2 linked regions of the Heyndrickxia acidicola genome follow. Each later gene encodes a partner of the first gene's protein in a complex. Links are inferred from orthologs where the notes say so. Each region holds a gene or a part of one and is shown on either strand. Other genes may lie near its edges.

What was found.
Region 2: the proteins of A5N88_RS09685 (region 1) and A5N88_RS21010 are in contact, whole or in part, in an NMR structure (PDB 1VRC), measured with the Escherichia coli proteins. The link is inferred for Heyndrickxia acidicola from one-to-one orthologs.

What each region holds. Positions count from the first base shown.
Region 1 is NZ_KV440953.1:2,072,057-2,077,262, forward strand. Bases 1-2,982 are described here. They hold A5N88_RS09685 (mannose/fructose/sorbose PTS transporter subunit IIA), read right to left. Parts: upstream 1,987-2,982; coding sequence 1,015-1,986; downstream 1-1,014. Other genes in these bases: A5N88_RS09675 (PTS system mannose/fructose/sorbose family transporter subunit IID), read right to left, coding at 1-154; A5N88_RS09680 (PTS mannose/fructose/sorbose transporter subunit IIC), read right to left, coding at 174-974; A5N88_RS09690 (DUF956 family protein), read right to left, coding at 2,591-2,962. Outside these bases: A5N88_RS09695 (S53 family peptidase), read right to left, coding at 3,426-5,206. UniProt on the Escherichia coli protein: The phosphoenolpyruvate-dependent sugar phosphotransferase system (sugar PTS), a major carbohydrate active transport system, catalyzes the phosphorylation of incoming sugar substrates concomitantly with their translocation across the cell membrane.
Region 2 is NZ_KV440953.1:4,520,225-4,530,628, reverse strand. What follows is about bases 3,384-6,315. They hold A5N88_RS21010 (HPr family phosphocarrier protein), read right to left. Parts: upstream 5,011-6,315; coding sequence 4,756-5,010; downstream 3,384-4,755. Other genes in these bases: whiA (DNA-binding protein WhiA), read right to left, coding at 5,042-6,001; A5N88_RS21015 (VOC family protein), read right to left, coding at 3,889-4,293; abc-f (ribosomal protection-like ABC-F family protein), read right to left, coding at 3,384-3,538. Also shown: A5N88_RS21030 (hypothetical protein), read right to left, coding at 662-1,012; A5N88_RS21025 (VOC family protein), read right to left, coding at 1,224-1,577; more of abc-f, read right to left, coding at 1,898-3,383; A5N88_RS21000 (gluconeogenesis factor YvcK family protein), read right to left, coding at 6,432-7,391; RNase adapter RapZ, read right to left, coding at 7,381-8,277; A5N88_RS20990 (NUDIX hydrolase), read right to left, coding at 8,361-8,819; trxB (thioredoxin-disulfide reductase), read right to left, coding at 9,235-10,182; A5N88_RS20980 (tetratricopeptide repeat protein), read right to left, coding at 10,306-10,404.

The sequences.
Region 1 (5,206 bases):
CTTTTGTTTTATATAATTTTTTGATTGCGGGAATCATTGAAAATGCCCAACCGCCGTTTTGCAAACGTTCATAGTTCCAGGAACCTTGAATGAAAGTTGAACGCCACCAAACAGAAATACGGTCTTTTTTTGATAATCTCACTTCATTAGCCATTTGTATGTCCGCCTCCTTCTTAGTAACTATCAATAATATCGCCTAGCGGGTCACCAGTGTTTCCATTTCCGCCATTACCTGAACCGCCTTGCTTGGTAAGTGCTAAATAGATCAGTGCAAGAGCCACTCCGATGGCACCAAGTCCGATAAGTGTGATTTGTGAAACAGTCGCTAATACGAAACCAATCGCGAAGAATGGCCAAACTTCTTTTGTAGCCATCATGTTAATAACCATTGCATAACCAACGGCTACGACCATTCCCCCGCCAATTGCTAAACCAGCTGTCAACCAAGTTGGCATCGATTCAAGCAAGCCTCTAACTGGACCTGCACCAATAGCTATAATTAATATAGCTGGAATGGCAATACGTAACCCCTGCAAGCAGATCGCAACGATGTGCCATAATTCAACTTTTCTGATGTTTCCTTCTTTAGCTGCAGCATCCATTAAATGTACCAATCCTGTTGCAATCGTACGGACGATGATTGTCAACAATAAACCTGCAACGGCAAGCGGAACCGCAATCGCAATTGCCGAAGCCACGCCAGCTTTACCTTGTCCACTTAAAACTAAAATAAGGGCAGATGCAATTGATGCTAACGCAGCATCCGGTGCTACGGCAGCTCCGATGTTTGCCCAGCCTAAAGCAATCAGTTGAAGGGTACCGCCTAAGATAAGACATGGTACTAAGTTTCCTGTCACTAAGCCGATTAACGTACAAGCAACGATTGGTTGGTGGAATTGGAATTCATCCAAAATTCCTTCTATACCAGCCAAAAATGCTACGATAATGACTAATATTATTTGAATCATATTCAAATCCATTATGATTATCCTCCGTTTCCTCTGATAATTGGGGTTATTTTTGTTTGTTTAACTCCTCTTGAGCCTTCTTAATAATTTCGTCCATGTTCCCTTTTGAATCGTTCGGAACTTTACGTACATCGAAGTTCAAACCAGCTTTTTTTAACTTCCCGAAAGTATCAATATCATCTTGGCTAAAGGCCAGTACCTTATTCGGCTGAACTTTACCAGGTGAATGTGCCATAGAGCCAACGTTGATTGTCTTCAATGGAACGCCCCCATCAACCGCTCTAAGCGCATCTTGTGGGTTTTCAAAAAGAAGTAATGCGCGTTGGCCGCCGAAATGTTGGTCATCTTTTGCAAGTTCAATCATTTTATTGACAGGAACAACGTGTGCCTTTACACCTGGAGGAGCAGCCTGCTGGATCAATTTCTTACGAAGTTCATCCTTAGCTACTGCATCCGATACAACGATGATACGTGTAGGCTGTGTAGACCTTGTCCAAGCAGTCGCTACTTGTCCGTGAAGTAAACGGGAGTCGATACGTGCTAACACGTATTCAAATTTACCAGGAGCTCCTGCATTTGATGGTTTAGCAGCAGCTGCAGCAGATGGTGCTGCTGGTTCTAATTCTTCAGGTTTTACTTTAACGCCTTCTTTAGCTGTGCCCAAAATATGCGCGGCAATTTCATGTGCTGTGTTCATGGAGAAGCGCGATGCATAAGCTTCAATCAACATTGGTAAGTTCATACCAGCAACGATTGCCCATTTGTCATTGTGTTCTTCAAGCAAGCTGTTGGCTTGGTTGAAAGGGGTTCCACCCCAAAGATCGACTAAGAATAATACTTCGTCCTGGTTGTCGAAAGAGGCGATTGCTTCTTTCATTTTTGCCTTTACATCATCAGGTCCTTCGCTCGGCATCAAAGTAACAGCTTTTACATTTTCTTGTTCTCCAAAGATCATTGATCCAGATTGCAAGATACCGTTGGCAAATTCACCGTGACTAGCAATGATAATTCCTACCATCTTTTTACCTCCTATCATTATTGTTACAGCTTTTTCGGCTCATTTAAAGCGGTTACAGCCCTTCGAAAACAATAAAAAAGGCACAAGCAAAAAGTTGGTTAAATGAAGGTATAGAAAAAAATGGGTATAGAATTCCCCTAATTCTTCATTTAATCAATACTTTTCACTCATGCCTGATCGAATCAGTAACACGTAAAAAATAATGACAATAACTATTAAAATTTATTTTGAAAACGCTTTAAATATAGTATCGAAAGTTTTCTGCATTTTTTAATGTTTTCTGTATCACTTTAATGAGCTTTCTTAAGAAATTATAGCACACTGATTCTCCCTCTTCAATAGGAAAGTTATTTTTTCTAGTTCCAAAGGGCCACTCTCTCAATCGTACAACAGAGATGCTGGACAAGCCGTCTAGAGTAGAGACCAATTTAATCCTTTTTACGGTAAGATTACAGTTGGAAAAGGCCTTCATTAGGGCGAAGAATGACCATTATGTGCAAAGTTAAAAGAAATTCTTTAAATTCGTAACCGTTTACCAGTTAACCACTTCGGAATTGTCCCAACAAAAGAAGACAAGCTTCTACCTGTCTTGTATGTAAAACTATTATTTTTTAAATTTACTCTTTAAACCGCGTTTGATTACTTCAAAGAAACCTAATGATTGGACCATATGATTCGGATCAACGTATTCACGAATTGCTCGCAAAACTTTTTTCTGCTCTCTAGAAGAAAATGAATATGTACCATTTTGCTTCGTTTGGATAGCATAACGCGGGATCCATTTCCCTTTGAACATGACCGAAGCGATCACGTAATCAACTTCTTCCCAAGGAATTTGAATAAACTTCCGCGCATCACGGCTATTGAAGAATTCAAATCCTTTGTCTCCAATCATGATCTTACCATAATTAGTACTTCCTATATGTGAAGTTGCATCAATAACTAAATCGACTTTTGTATTGATTGATTGTACCATGTGATTTACTCCATTTCTCTCTTTAATAGTAATTATTATACGCATTTTATCACTTTAAGCAAAAAATAATTAGGATGAGTACCAGCATTATCTTCAATATTATAATAGACCAATTAATTTAAACACCCTTCAGAGAAAAAACTGACGAAATTCACACTGAGTCCAGTAGGATATTGTTTTTAAAGCTTTTATTAAACATTTTTACAAACTATTAACTGGTTTAGTTGAATAACAAAAATCCGGGTATGGCAGCCGGCTCATCAGTAATGTGCCTTATAGTTTCGAAAGAAATTTGCTGTAAACTGAGTTTCCCGTCTTGTTCCAAACATTCAGTGTGTATGTGAGACGCAGGACGGATGCCAAAGTGATTGTATTTTACAATATGAAATAATTGAGAAAGTTTGTTTCTGCCTTATAAAGAAAAACGAGTGATCCCTAATGGATCACCCGTCTTAGTTTGGGATTACTTTCCGGCAAACTTTTTCGCCAGCGCTGCGACATCCGGGATACCAAGACCAGTTGCTTGGTTATAGATGGTACCAGCAGTTCCGGTATAGTAACCATTATCATTGGTGGTGCCGGTATCGTTTAACGGGGTAAACGGCGAATCCGACTGTTGTGCAAATCGATAGATTTGTGGGTTCCAAAATCCGACTCGTTGTCCTACCGAGCTGTTAATGAGTGCGGAGAGCCCGGCAAGCTGCGGAGCCACAAAGGATGTACCGCCGTATGTTGCCCAACCTGTTGCATCAGGAAGATTCATATACACACCATACCCTGTATGTGGATCCGCATCCATCGAAAGGTCTGGCATATTTCGTCCTGTACCTGTTCCTCCTGTAACGACGTTTGGATTGTCGTTTTTGGTCACGCTTGTAAAATCAGAGCTTGAAGTAAAGAGATTGACCGCTGAGAATGTGTTGACTCCTTTAACACTCAATTGGTAATCCGGCGTTGCGAAAAATTTACTGAATCCTCCGCCGCCGCCTTCAAAGTAGTGTCCATCCGGGAATACGTAGCCGAGCTGTGCTAAGATTGGGAAATAATAGTCATAGCCCCAAGCACGTTCATTGTCGCCAGAAAGGCTGGTCACACCATTGAGTGTCCGAGTGTAGCCCGGAAGTGTCGTTCCACCTGCTGCCGTGATATACGGGCTATCCGATGGGTTAAGCGTCGAAAGATCGAACGTCCCCAAATCACGCTCAGCTGCATACGCACCGGAATCCCCTGATGCAGCAAATGTAGCTTGTCCTTGCGCTGCCGCTTGCATGTATAGTTCATTAAAGACATATGGATATGCAGGCGTTTCATAGTTCGAATTCACAGCTGCTTGAATGATAGTTTCGCTTTCACCCCAGCTGGCAGATATGGATTGCGCCTGGTTGTCATTGATTGCCTTTGCATATGCGTCTACAAACCCTGTGTCCGTGTTAGGCGCGACATACACGTTTACATTTGCTTGTGGAGCAAGCCCGCCCGATTGTTGTACGTCCAAGTCTGTTTCATCCGAACCATAGGCAGCTCCAAGTTGTGAACCACCATCCACTAAAATTCGGTTGACACGATTTGGTTTATACTTAATGCCGAGTTGATCCCAGAAGCTATACGCATCACTTGGATTGAAATCCGCAAGTGTTACGATTCCAATCGTTTGTCCAGCACCCGTTGCACCTGCTTCGTATAATGGGTTTACGTTGTAATGTTTCGCTAAATCAAGCGGTGTATTACCTGTCGGCGTTGCAGAGTTGGCTTGCGGAGAAGATGTAAGATCCCCCGACTCTTTCACGGCTTGACTTGTTAAATTCGAGTAGTTTGTGAGTCCAAGTACACACAACAAATTTTGTGCAACGTCCATCGGAAGTTTTGGATCGGATTTGGATGCATGGAACGTTTTCCCTTTATATTCGGCTCGTTGGATTTCTACATACAAAGCTTTGTTCAATTGAGCAACGGTTCCTGTAACTGTAACAATCAGATTGTCAGGATAGACTTTGATATCGGTGATGCCATAGCCATTTAAATATTTTTGTAATTGATTAATTGCCCCATTTGATGCCCCGTACTTTTGCTGAAACTGACTTGGCGTTAAATAGTTACGGAAATTTTTTGACCCCGGCGTAGTGGTATCCGTTATGTACTGTGCCAATTGGTCTTGGTGTTGTACTTTGAATACAAAATCAACGGTGACTTGTGAATTTGGATCAGCGTCGCCAAAATACTGGGCGTTGTTCAGCACAGCAGAAC
Region 2 (10,404 bases), 2.5 Mb from region 1 along the record:
AGCGCCATTGATGACAATGTGGCAAACTCTATTGTAGCACAATTGCTATTCCTGGAGTCTGAAAATCCTGAAAAAGATATCTCCATCTACATAAACAGCCCTGGCGGCAGTATCACGGCTGGTATGGCGATTTATGACACTATGCAGTTTATTAAGCCGGATGTCCAAACGATTTGTATCGGAATGGCTGCATCTATGGGTGCATTCCTTCTTAATGCAGGAGCAAAAGGCAAGCGTTATGCACTTCCAAACAGTGAGGTTATGATCCATCAGCCACTTGGCGGTGCACAGGGTCAAGCAACAGAAATTGAGATTGCTGCTAAACGTATCCTTTTCCTTCGCCAAAAGCTGAACCAAATCATGTCAGAGCGTACTGGCCAGCCTCTTGAAGTGATTGAAAGAGATACAGAGCGCGACAACTTCATGGTTGCTGAAAAAGCAAAAGAATATGGTTTAATCGACCATATTATCAGCCGCAATGAGCTGACTAATAATAACGATAAGAAATAATACCAATTGCGAAGCCTGCCATACAACCATGGCAGGTTTTTTTATTTGAGTCTGTCATTTTTCGCAATAATATATGTTTGATACATTTTTACTACAGTCTTTTCAGAGGCTTTGGCTGTGCTTTGCATTTTCTTGCTGGTTGATTTCCGCTTCAGACACTTGCTTTCCGCGGGCGGCCGTGAACCTCCTCTTCGCCTTGCTCCTGCGGGGTCTCTCCCTTTGGCCAAGCTTTTCTCGCAGCTTTCGATTCAATCAACTTTGGATTCAAATTATATTGGAACATAACATGAACATTGGTTGCGTTCTGGTCTTCCTGCTGGTTGATTTCCGCTTCAGGCACTCGCTTTCCGCGGGCGGCCGGGAGCCTCCTCTTCGCCTTGCTCCTGCGGGGTCTCCCTTTGGCCAGCTGATCCCGCAGGAGTCTCGTGCCTTCCGCTTCAATCAACTTTAGATTCAATTCACCAACAAGCTTTGCTGAGACTTCGATTGTGCTTAGCACCATCCACCTGTTGATATTCCAATGGGGCTATGGTAAAAAAGACGATTCACGTTTAAGTGTTAAGGGTTCCGTATTGATTTGCTTTTTGAATAAATGATAAGAGAAATGACGTATGAATGGGCATAGTCATTTTGGAGGCCATTTAGCATTTCATTGCGCCAAAGAAGAGGTTAGAGAAAAAAGAGGATTGGCGAGTTTCTGAACATACATTTTTTTAGATAGATGAATGTTCTGCAATCTCAAAAACATTTCCAAAAGGGTCTAGAAAGGCGGCATATCGAGCTTCAGTAGGTTTTTCGTGTAAAAATTTAATACCCTTCGACTTCATTTCATAAAACTTTTTCTCAATAGAATCTACGTGGAACACTAACACTGTTCTAGCTTCGTTTGAATAATCTCCCACCTGCCCATTTTTTTCACACTTAAACGCAACAAGTTGTGTACCTTCTAATTGAAAAATTAATTGATTGTTCTTCTCCGATATTATAGGCATCCCCAGTAGAGTAGAATAGAACCTTTTTGCTTCTCGGAGATCTGAAACAAATACCATCACATATCCTAATTTCATTTAGTATTCCTCCAGTTTAGATTTAAAAAGAACCCTTTTTCTTTTCAAGCTAGCCTGCAAGTTAGTTGAATAATGTACAAGTTAATTATAACCTAGCCGATATAACAGTTTCAGAATATTTAGCACAAAAAAGAAACTCGTCAAAACTAACGAGTTTCTTTTAATTTTCATGTCATTTCGCTTGTCATTAAACCCCTTATTTTTGAAAAAGCACCTCAAAACGGAACCCTTTACGTTAATGTACAAATCGTCTTTTTTGCTCACTTAATAATAACAAATATGAAATGTTAAAAATCAACATCATCCCTTCGTTAAATTCTTTACGAAAGTTCGTTTATCCTCTTGGTGAGTTCTTTGAATCTAAGGTCAAGCTTTTCATAATCTTTATGACTGGGGCTAATAAAACTGAGCTTGCCCAGGACTTCTTGTCTTTCTGTTTCAAGTGTTAAACGCAATTCTTCTCTATCATCTCTTTTCGGTAAAGATTCTTTCCTATTTAATCGCTTAATAATGCTGTTATTTGAAAAAACCAGCTTCGTGTTTGTGATTTTCCCCAGAAAGTAGCGATCATGCGATACGACTAACAGCGTACCGTTATATTGTTTTAGTGTCTGTTCGAGCTGTTCACGGGAAGCCAAATCGAGGTGGTTGGTTGGTTCATCCAGAATGAGTACATCTTTTTCTTCAAGAATATATTTCATTAACTTACACTTCACACGCTCACCCATGCTCATATTTCCGATAGGCTCTGTCCACTGAGATTTGATGAATCCTAAATGCTTCATAAAGTTTCGTACGCGGCCTCTCGCTTCAAAGGACTCTTGCTCGAATAACTGTTTGGGTGTTTGATCAAGAGGCAAATCAAATACTTCTTGAGCTAAATAGCCGATATGTGCTGAAAGAGAAACCCAAATATCGCCTTTAGCAGCTGCTTCTTTTCCAACTATCATGTTCAAAAAAGTAGTCTTGCCACTGCCATTTGGTCCTATAACGGAGACCTTTTCGCCATGCTGTATCGTAAAATGAACATCTTTAAAAAGCGTTCGTCCTTCAAAGGACTTTTCGACATGTTTAACTTCTAAAAAGCGTTTTCCTATCTTGGGATTTGCCTTAAAGGAAAATTCCACCTCGTATTCAGGCTCTGGAGCATCCACTTTCATCTTTTCAAGTTCTTTTTCAAGACGCTTTTGTTTCGATTTTACTTGTGAATCCATTCGTTTAGCCTTTGCACGATAGTATTCTTTAAAGCCATCCTGTTTTGTAGATTGTGCGTGGGCTGATTCAGACCATGATGTTAGTTGTTTCATTTGACCTTCAATGCGTTCTATCATCTTTTGCTGCTTCTCATATTCACGCTGCTGTGCAAGTCTGTTCCTTTCTCTAAATTCCATATAGCTCGAGTAATTGCCCTTATGACAAATGAGCGTTTTATTTTCTATTGACCATATTTTCGTGGCAATTTTATCTAGGAAATAACGATCATGTGATACAAGGAAAATGGTACCTTTAAAATCGGTAAGCTGTTTTAAAAGGAGGTCAGTACTTTGTTCGTCCAAGTGATTAGTCGGTTCGTCCAGCAATAAAATGTCGGCATCTTTGGCTAGGCCTTTTGCAAGCCGTGCTTTTAATCTTTCTCCCCCGCTTAAATGAGAGAAGCTATGGGTCGGAACCTGCCATTTCTTTAATAGTGCTTCTTCTTGAGAGGATATCTCATTAAAGGAATATGACTCGGTTTCTTGTTCAACCATTGTGATTGCGAGGTCATTTTGCAAGTATTTTATGTGTCCCTCTGTTGGTGGAAATTCTCTGTTCAATAATTGTAATAAAGTCGATTTTCCAGCGCCATTTTTCCCGATGATTCCGATGACGTCATGATGCTGGACATTCGTATTTATATTTTCAAAAATAATGCGGTCCTGAATTTCAACTTTTATATTTTGTAATTGCAATAGTTCTAGCATAAAGAATCATCCCTTCTTTTACAGGGAGAAAAAAATCCTCCCAAATCAGCTTGGAAGGATTAGTCAAATCTCATTTTTACCGTACTCAAATAAGCTATCCAGCCTTGCAGCTAAACAGCATAAAAAGAAAAATGGGCAGACTAATCCTAAGTTTTTAGTATCTGAAATATACAATTTCAAATGTTAAAAATTAGGTTAGTTATCCATTGTCCACCCATCGTTCCTTTCGTTTATAAGTGTAAATTATTTTAACACTACTCAGATAATTTTGCAATATACAATTTTCTGAACATTGACTTTCAAGCAACTGCTGACTTCATTTAATTGCAAATAAAATGAATGTTTAATTTTTAATTCACCGTAAACATCCAGGTAATTCCATATGTATCTTTAACAGAACCGTGAAGCTTTGAAAAGAATGTTGGCTGAAGATCCATATGTACATTCCCATCTTCTTTAAGCATATTCCAAGCTTTAATAGCAGCCTCCTCAGAGTTGAGCTCAACACTAATGCATACGTTTTGCCCTTGTTTAATATCACTGCTGCTATCAGAACCCATGATGTAACCATTTTCCGTCAGTTTTAATTGTGCGTGCATAACAAGGTTTTTATCGCTTTCAGCCACAGGAAATTCAGGATGTGGAGGCATATCGCTATATTTTTGCATAGCCATTAATTCGCCATCAAAAGCCTTTCGGTATAATGTAAAAGCTTCTTCACATTTCCTGTTAAACATTAAATAAGGTTTAATCATCATCCATTCTCCTTTGTCCATTAAAATAGATTTAACTGTAATGTGCTTACATTGCTTACATTGCTTCCATATGGAAATGAGCCATGACAGTCTCCCATTTGATTATACACGAACACTAGTTCTATGCACAATAAAAACATTCTTGATTTTGATTACTGCTTGTAACAAAGCCAACAAATAAATGTTTGCCAAAGTTTATAAAAAATATAAGGATTTGTTACATTTCTTTACTGTGACGGGGGCTGAAGCAGGCGTTCCAAACAAATGAGCTAAACAAAGGTTTTAGCAAGAAAAATGCCCAGAGATCATCCTCCGGACATTTTTACTTTACCCTTTATGAGCTTATTTACTTTTTGTTTTTGTCGAACCGTTTGCACAAAAGGACAGGATAAAGAGTTCGCTAATTGCAAACCATTCCCGTGCCGCGCAGGTATGTATTGCTTTCCTGCTTTCCTTCACATATCAGCGTTCTTCGATATATTTTGCCAGCGCCTCGATTGCTTCCTGCTCATCCTGCCCATCCGCTATCAGCGTAAGGGAAGATCCTGTTCCTACTGCAAGACTCATTAATCCCATAATACTTTTGGCATTAATTCTCTTGCCATCCTTCTCCAAAAAAATCTCTGAATTGAAACGGTTTGCTTCTTGAACAAATAGGGCAGCCGGCCTTGCCTGCAAGCCGGCTTTCAGCTTTACTTCCACTTGTCTCTCCAACATTTTCTACACTCCCTTTTTAACTCTTCCTTTTTTATTCTGTAACCGCTGCCGTAATCCCTTCACCTGCACGCAGTTTATCTGCAATTTCATCAATTTTGCGCAGCCTGTGATTGATCCCTGACTTGCTGATGTGGCTTCCTGAGACCATTTCTCCCAATTCCTTCAATGTTACATCTTGATGGGCAACCCGTAATTCAGCAATTTCCCTTAATTTATCCGGTAAAACCTGCAAACCGACAGAGCTTTCAATAAAACGAATGTTTTCTACCTGGCGGAGAGCAGCGCCAATCGTTTTATTTAAATTAGCTGTCTCACAGTTTACCAAGCGATTCACGGAGTTTCGCATGTCCCTTACAATTCTAACATCCTCAAAACGAAGAAGGGCACTATGGGCACCTATAATATTTAAAAACTCGGTAATTTTCTCTGCTTCTTTTAAGTAAGTGATAAAACCCTTTTTTCTTTCAAGAGTCTTACTATTTAAATCAAAAGAGTTCATCAGTTCACAAAGTGAATCATTATGCTCCTTATAAAGCGAGAAGACTTCTAAGTGATAGGATGATGTTTCCGGATTATTAACAGATCCTCCTGCAAGAAATGCCCCTCTTAAGTAAGAACGCTTGCAGCACTTCTTTTTAATCAAATTCGGAGAGATATGATGGTTAAAAACAAAGCCCTCTTCAAGAATCTGCAAATCCTCTAATATTTCTTTCGCTTTGCTTTTTAATCGCACAATATACACATTGTTTTTCTTTAAACGCATTTTCTTTCTGACTAAAAGCTCAACTGGTGTATTGTATATTTTTTTAATCAGTGTATAAATCCTTCGGGCAATGGCTGCATTTTCCGTTTGGACGTTCACTACCAGAATCCGATTGGAATACGATAAGGAACCATTCATTCGAATGAGGGCAGAAAGCTCTGCCTTCGCACAGCAATCCTTTACCTGAAGATTTGTCAGCTCCTTTTTTGTTTCAGATGCAAATGACATGCCTGACACCTCCTACATAGAGACTGCTCTCTCTATTTCAACTAACGGCTATAATCGCAAAGATGCTGAAAGGGAGAAATCCTTTCAACGCTTTGTCTAAAGCCTTGATTTATTTAGAAATTCATGATGTATAGAAAAGAGTTTTCGCTTAAATTGCTGCTTTTCGTCCATTATAATAAAGCTTAGATACGCAACCTGGGAATTTTTCTGTTTTTTGTTTTGCAAAGGCTGTTTTCGCATAGATTGTTGCTTTTACGTATAAATTCGGTATGCTGTCTGTCTTCGTGGCATCTTTTCGAATGTTATTCACCAGTATGATGACTGACTTCTATGTTTAAGATGGTATTTTTGTGCCCAAAAGCAACAAAGTTTACGAAAAGAGCCTATGCAAAAGAGCCTTGGAAAAAGCCAGGCCAAAAATGGCATCCTGCTATTTATTTATAAAAGAATAAAGAATTTTTGCCACTTTATCTGTATCGTGGCGAATATATCCGTCTCTGTACGTAACGAATTCCTCGTAGATGACGTTAACGCCAAGCTCTATAAGGCGGTCAACATCATATACCACGGGCTTTGCCAATTCTTCCTTATAACGCTCTTGAATCAATTCCGGAACCTCTTCATTATTTACGAGAATCGTATCAATGCACCTGTTGCCCATATGGTCATAAATGGCCTGAACGTGGTCGCTTGCCGTATAGTCGAGCGTTTCTCCCGCTTGTGTCATGAGATTGCAAATGTATACCTTTTTGGCTTTTGCCTTGCACACCTCATCACCAAGCTTCGGAACAAGCAGATTTGGCAAAATACTAGTATAAAGACTGCCAGGTCCTATCACAATGAGATCTGCCTTTTTGATTGCTCTAAGCGTCTCTGACAACGGATTAATGGCCTCAGGCGTCAAAAAAACCTTCTTAATTTTTTTGTTTGCCTGGGGGATTTTCGATTCTCCTGTAACAATGCTTCCATCCTCCATTTCCGCATGGAGAAAAACACTTTGATTGGCGGAAGGAAGGACTTTTCCGTGAACATTTAACACCTTGCTCATTTCCCGTATGGCATGTACAAAATCACCAGTGATAGAGGTTAAAGCAGCAATAATCAAATTGCCTAGCGAATGTCCGGCAAGTTCATTGGCCGTTTGAAAACGATGCTGGAACATCTGTTCAATCAAAGGCTCTACATCTGACAAAGCTGCCAGAACATTTCGAATGTCACCTGGTGATGGGATATCCATCTCGTTCCGGATTCGGCCGGAACTCCCGCCATCATCTGCAACCGTAACGATTGCAGTAAGGTCAATGGGATATTTCCTTAATCCTCTTAATAATACAGGCAATCCTGTACCGCCGCCGATAATGACTACTTTTGGCTTTACGTCAGCTTTCATGATGCTGTTCCTTTCTTTTCTTTATATCACGATGAGAAATCTTTGTATTATAATCCTGTTCAAAGTAATGGCCGAGGTATTCCGTTAAAGCAACCGAACGATGCTGGCCTCCTGTACAGCCAATTCCTATCACAAGCTGGCTTTTTCCTTCACGCTGATAATGCGGAAGCATAAACGCCAATAAATCCGTCACCTTTTCCAAAAATTTGCTCGTCTCGTTCCATTTCATTACATATTCCGAAACCTCTTCATCCAGCCCTGTTTTCGGCCTCATAGACTCTATATAATAAGGGTTTGGTAAAAACCGAACATCAAAAACCAGATCTGCATCAATCGGAATTCCATGCTTAAAACCAAATGACATGACATTCACTGTAAAAACTGGCTGCTTTTCAGCAGAAAACTCTATTAATATTTTTTCTCGAAGCTGTCTTGGAGACAGCTCTGATGTATTATAAATAATTTGGGCACGGCCCTTAAGATCTTCAAGGAGGCTTCTTTCCTGCTGAATCCCCTCTAGAGGAAGTCCTGATGGAGACAGCGGATGCATCCGGCGTGTTTCTTTATATCGCCTTACTAATACAGAATCCTCAGAATCTAGGAATAAAATTTTTGGTGATACCCATGACGTTTCTGTCAAACTGTCTAACGCTTTGAATAAGTGATCGAAAAATTCCCTTCCCCGTAAGTCCATTACAAGGGCCACTTTGTTCATTTTATTATTTGAATCCTTCATCAGCTCTAAAAATTTCGGAAGTAATGTAGGAGGCAGGTTATCTACACAAAAGAAGCCTAGATCTTCAAAGCTCTGAATGGCTACTGTCTTTCCTGCACCAGACATGCCTGTGATGATGACCAATTGTACGTTATTTGAACCTGTGCTCATTTCCATTCCCCCATGAATGCATTTTTTTCCGCATATTTCTGTCGATGTCTATACTGTGGCTGGGCCCTGATTGGTTAGCACCCTTAGCTAGGGTCTAAGCGGTAGGATAAAAGCTCAAAATCAGGCGTATACGTAAAGTTTCCATAAATCATTCCTTTACCATGTATCACATAATCAAGAATATGATAATCGCCTTCTGCCATCTCCAAATCCTTCAAGTTTTGAATGGAATGCCATGAAAGCTTTCCTTCATCAGATTGATCAAATTGGGCTCCGTCTCCGCTGTTCGCAATAAACGTAAACATCATCCATTCCGAAACAATTTCTGCCCCATCCTTAATAACAAACGTGAAAACACCTTTTAGCGAGGGCTGGCGCAAATAAATGCCTGTCTCTTCTCTGTATTCTCTAATAACAGCCTCGCGAATGGACTCGCCCTGTTCCATCTTCCCGCCAGGAGCCACCCACCAGCCCCGCCGCGGTTTTTGCAAGAGCAAGACCTTTTCATCATGTATAAAAACACAGTTCGTCACGCGCTGCATAACATCCACCCCGTATTCAGTAAAAATAACTATAGATAAGATATCAGAGAAGAAATCAGTTCATTCTCTCCTTGCAGCAGGAAAAAGAACATATCGTTCCTGACTCTACTGTATAGAGTGCTATTCACACTTCTCCCACTTTATTCTTATCCTTATATTATACTATTTTTCATAATGGCTAACAATGAACGCAATTTTATAATTCACCGGCATTCATTCAAAAAATCAGCTAATAACAGCTGAACCGCTTATTGTTATAAACCAAAAAAATAGCACAGGCATAACACCTGTGCTCAAAAGGGGTCTTTATTTAAAAAAGGGGGTCAATTTCATATTTATATAATAGCCCATTTTTGTTTCACTTCGATTACAACAAGGTTAAGAGCGAATTACGTTTTGGAAAACTTTGCACTTTTTATTTTGCGTTAAGTTTTTCTTGAAGTGTTTCAATATAGTGCTGAGCACTTTGTGCAGCAATACTTCCGTCACCTGTTGCCGTTACGATTTGACGAAGTGTCTTTTCGCGTACATCACCCGCCGCAAAAATGCCGGAGATTTTTGTTTCCATGTCATCATTCGTTTCAATATATCCGTGTTCATTGGTAATGCCCAATGCTTCAAACGGTTTAGAAAGCGGATCTAAGCCGATGTAGATGAAAGCACCATCCGCTTTAAACTCTCTTTCTTCCCCATTTTCAGTTGAAACGAGGGTAACGGAGCCTACTTTTCCATTTTCTTCGTTAATTTCCTTCACGGTTGTATTCCAGATGAAATCAACCTTTTCGTTAGCAAAAGCACGATCCTGAAGGATTTTTTGAGCACGAAGCTGGTCCCGTCTGTGAATGATGGTTACTTTGCTGGCAAAACGGGTTAAGTAAACACCTTCTTCAACAGCAGAATCTCCGCCGCCTACCACCACAAGCTCTTTATTTTTAAAGAATGCCCCATCACAAACAGCACAATAGGAAACGCCCCGTCCGCCGAGCTCACTCTCGCCTTTTACGCCAAGTTTTCTGTATTCCGCTCCGGTTGTAATAATGAGGGCACGGGTTTTATACTCTTTTGTCCCTGCTTTTACAATTTTGAACTCTTCACCATCTACAACTTCTTTAATATCCCCGTATGCATACTCAGCACCGAATTTTTTCGCATGCTCGAACATTTTATTTGAAAGCTCCGGTCCAAGAATAGACTCATAGCCTGGGTAGTTTTCTACTTCTTCCGTATTCGCCATCTGGCCGCCCGGAATTCCACGTTCAATCATCAAGGTAGCAAGATTTGCCCGGGATGCATATACAGCTGCTGTCATCCCGGCAGGACCTGCACCTATGATGATGACATCATAAATTTTTTCCTCTGCCATTTCAAACACTCCTTCCATATAAAAACCGCTTTCCATGAGGTTACGGTTTTTAAAACAAGCACTTATAGTATTTCCTGCTCTCTACATCCTATAAGACGAATGGTTCTTCGTCCACAGATTTGCTCACTGATACAAATCCTTTATCAGCTTGACGTATTTTTGCAGTGTAGAAGCAGAAATTTGGTACATTCCAGCTATCTCCTGCTGCGTTTTTTTCTCGCC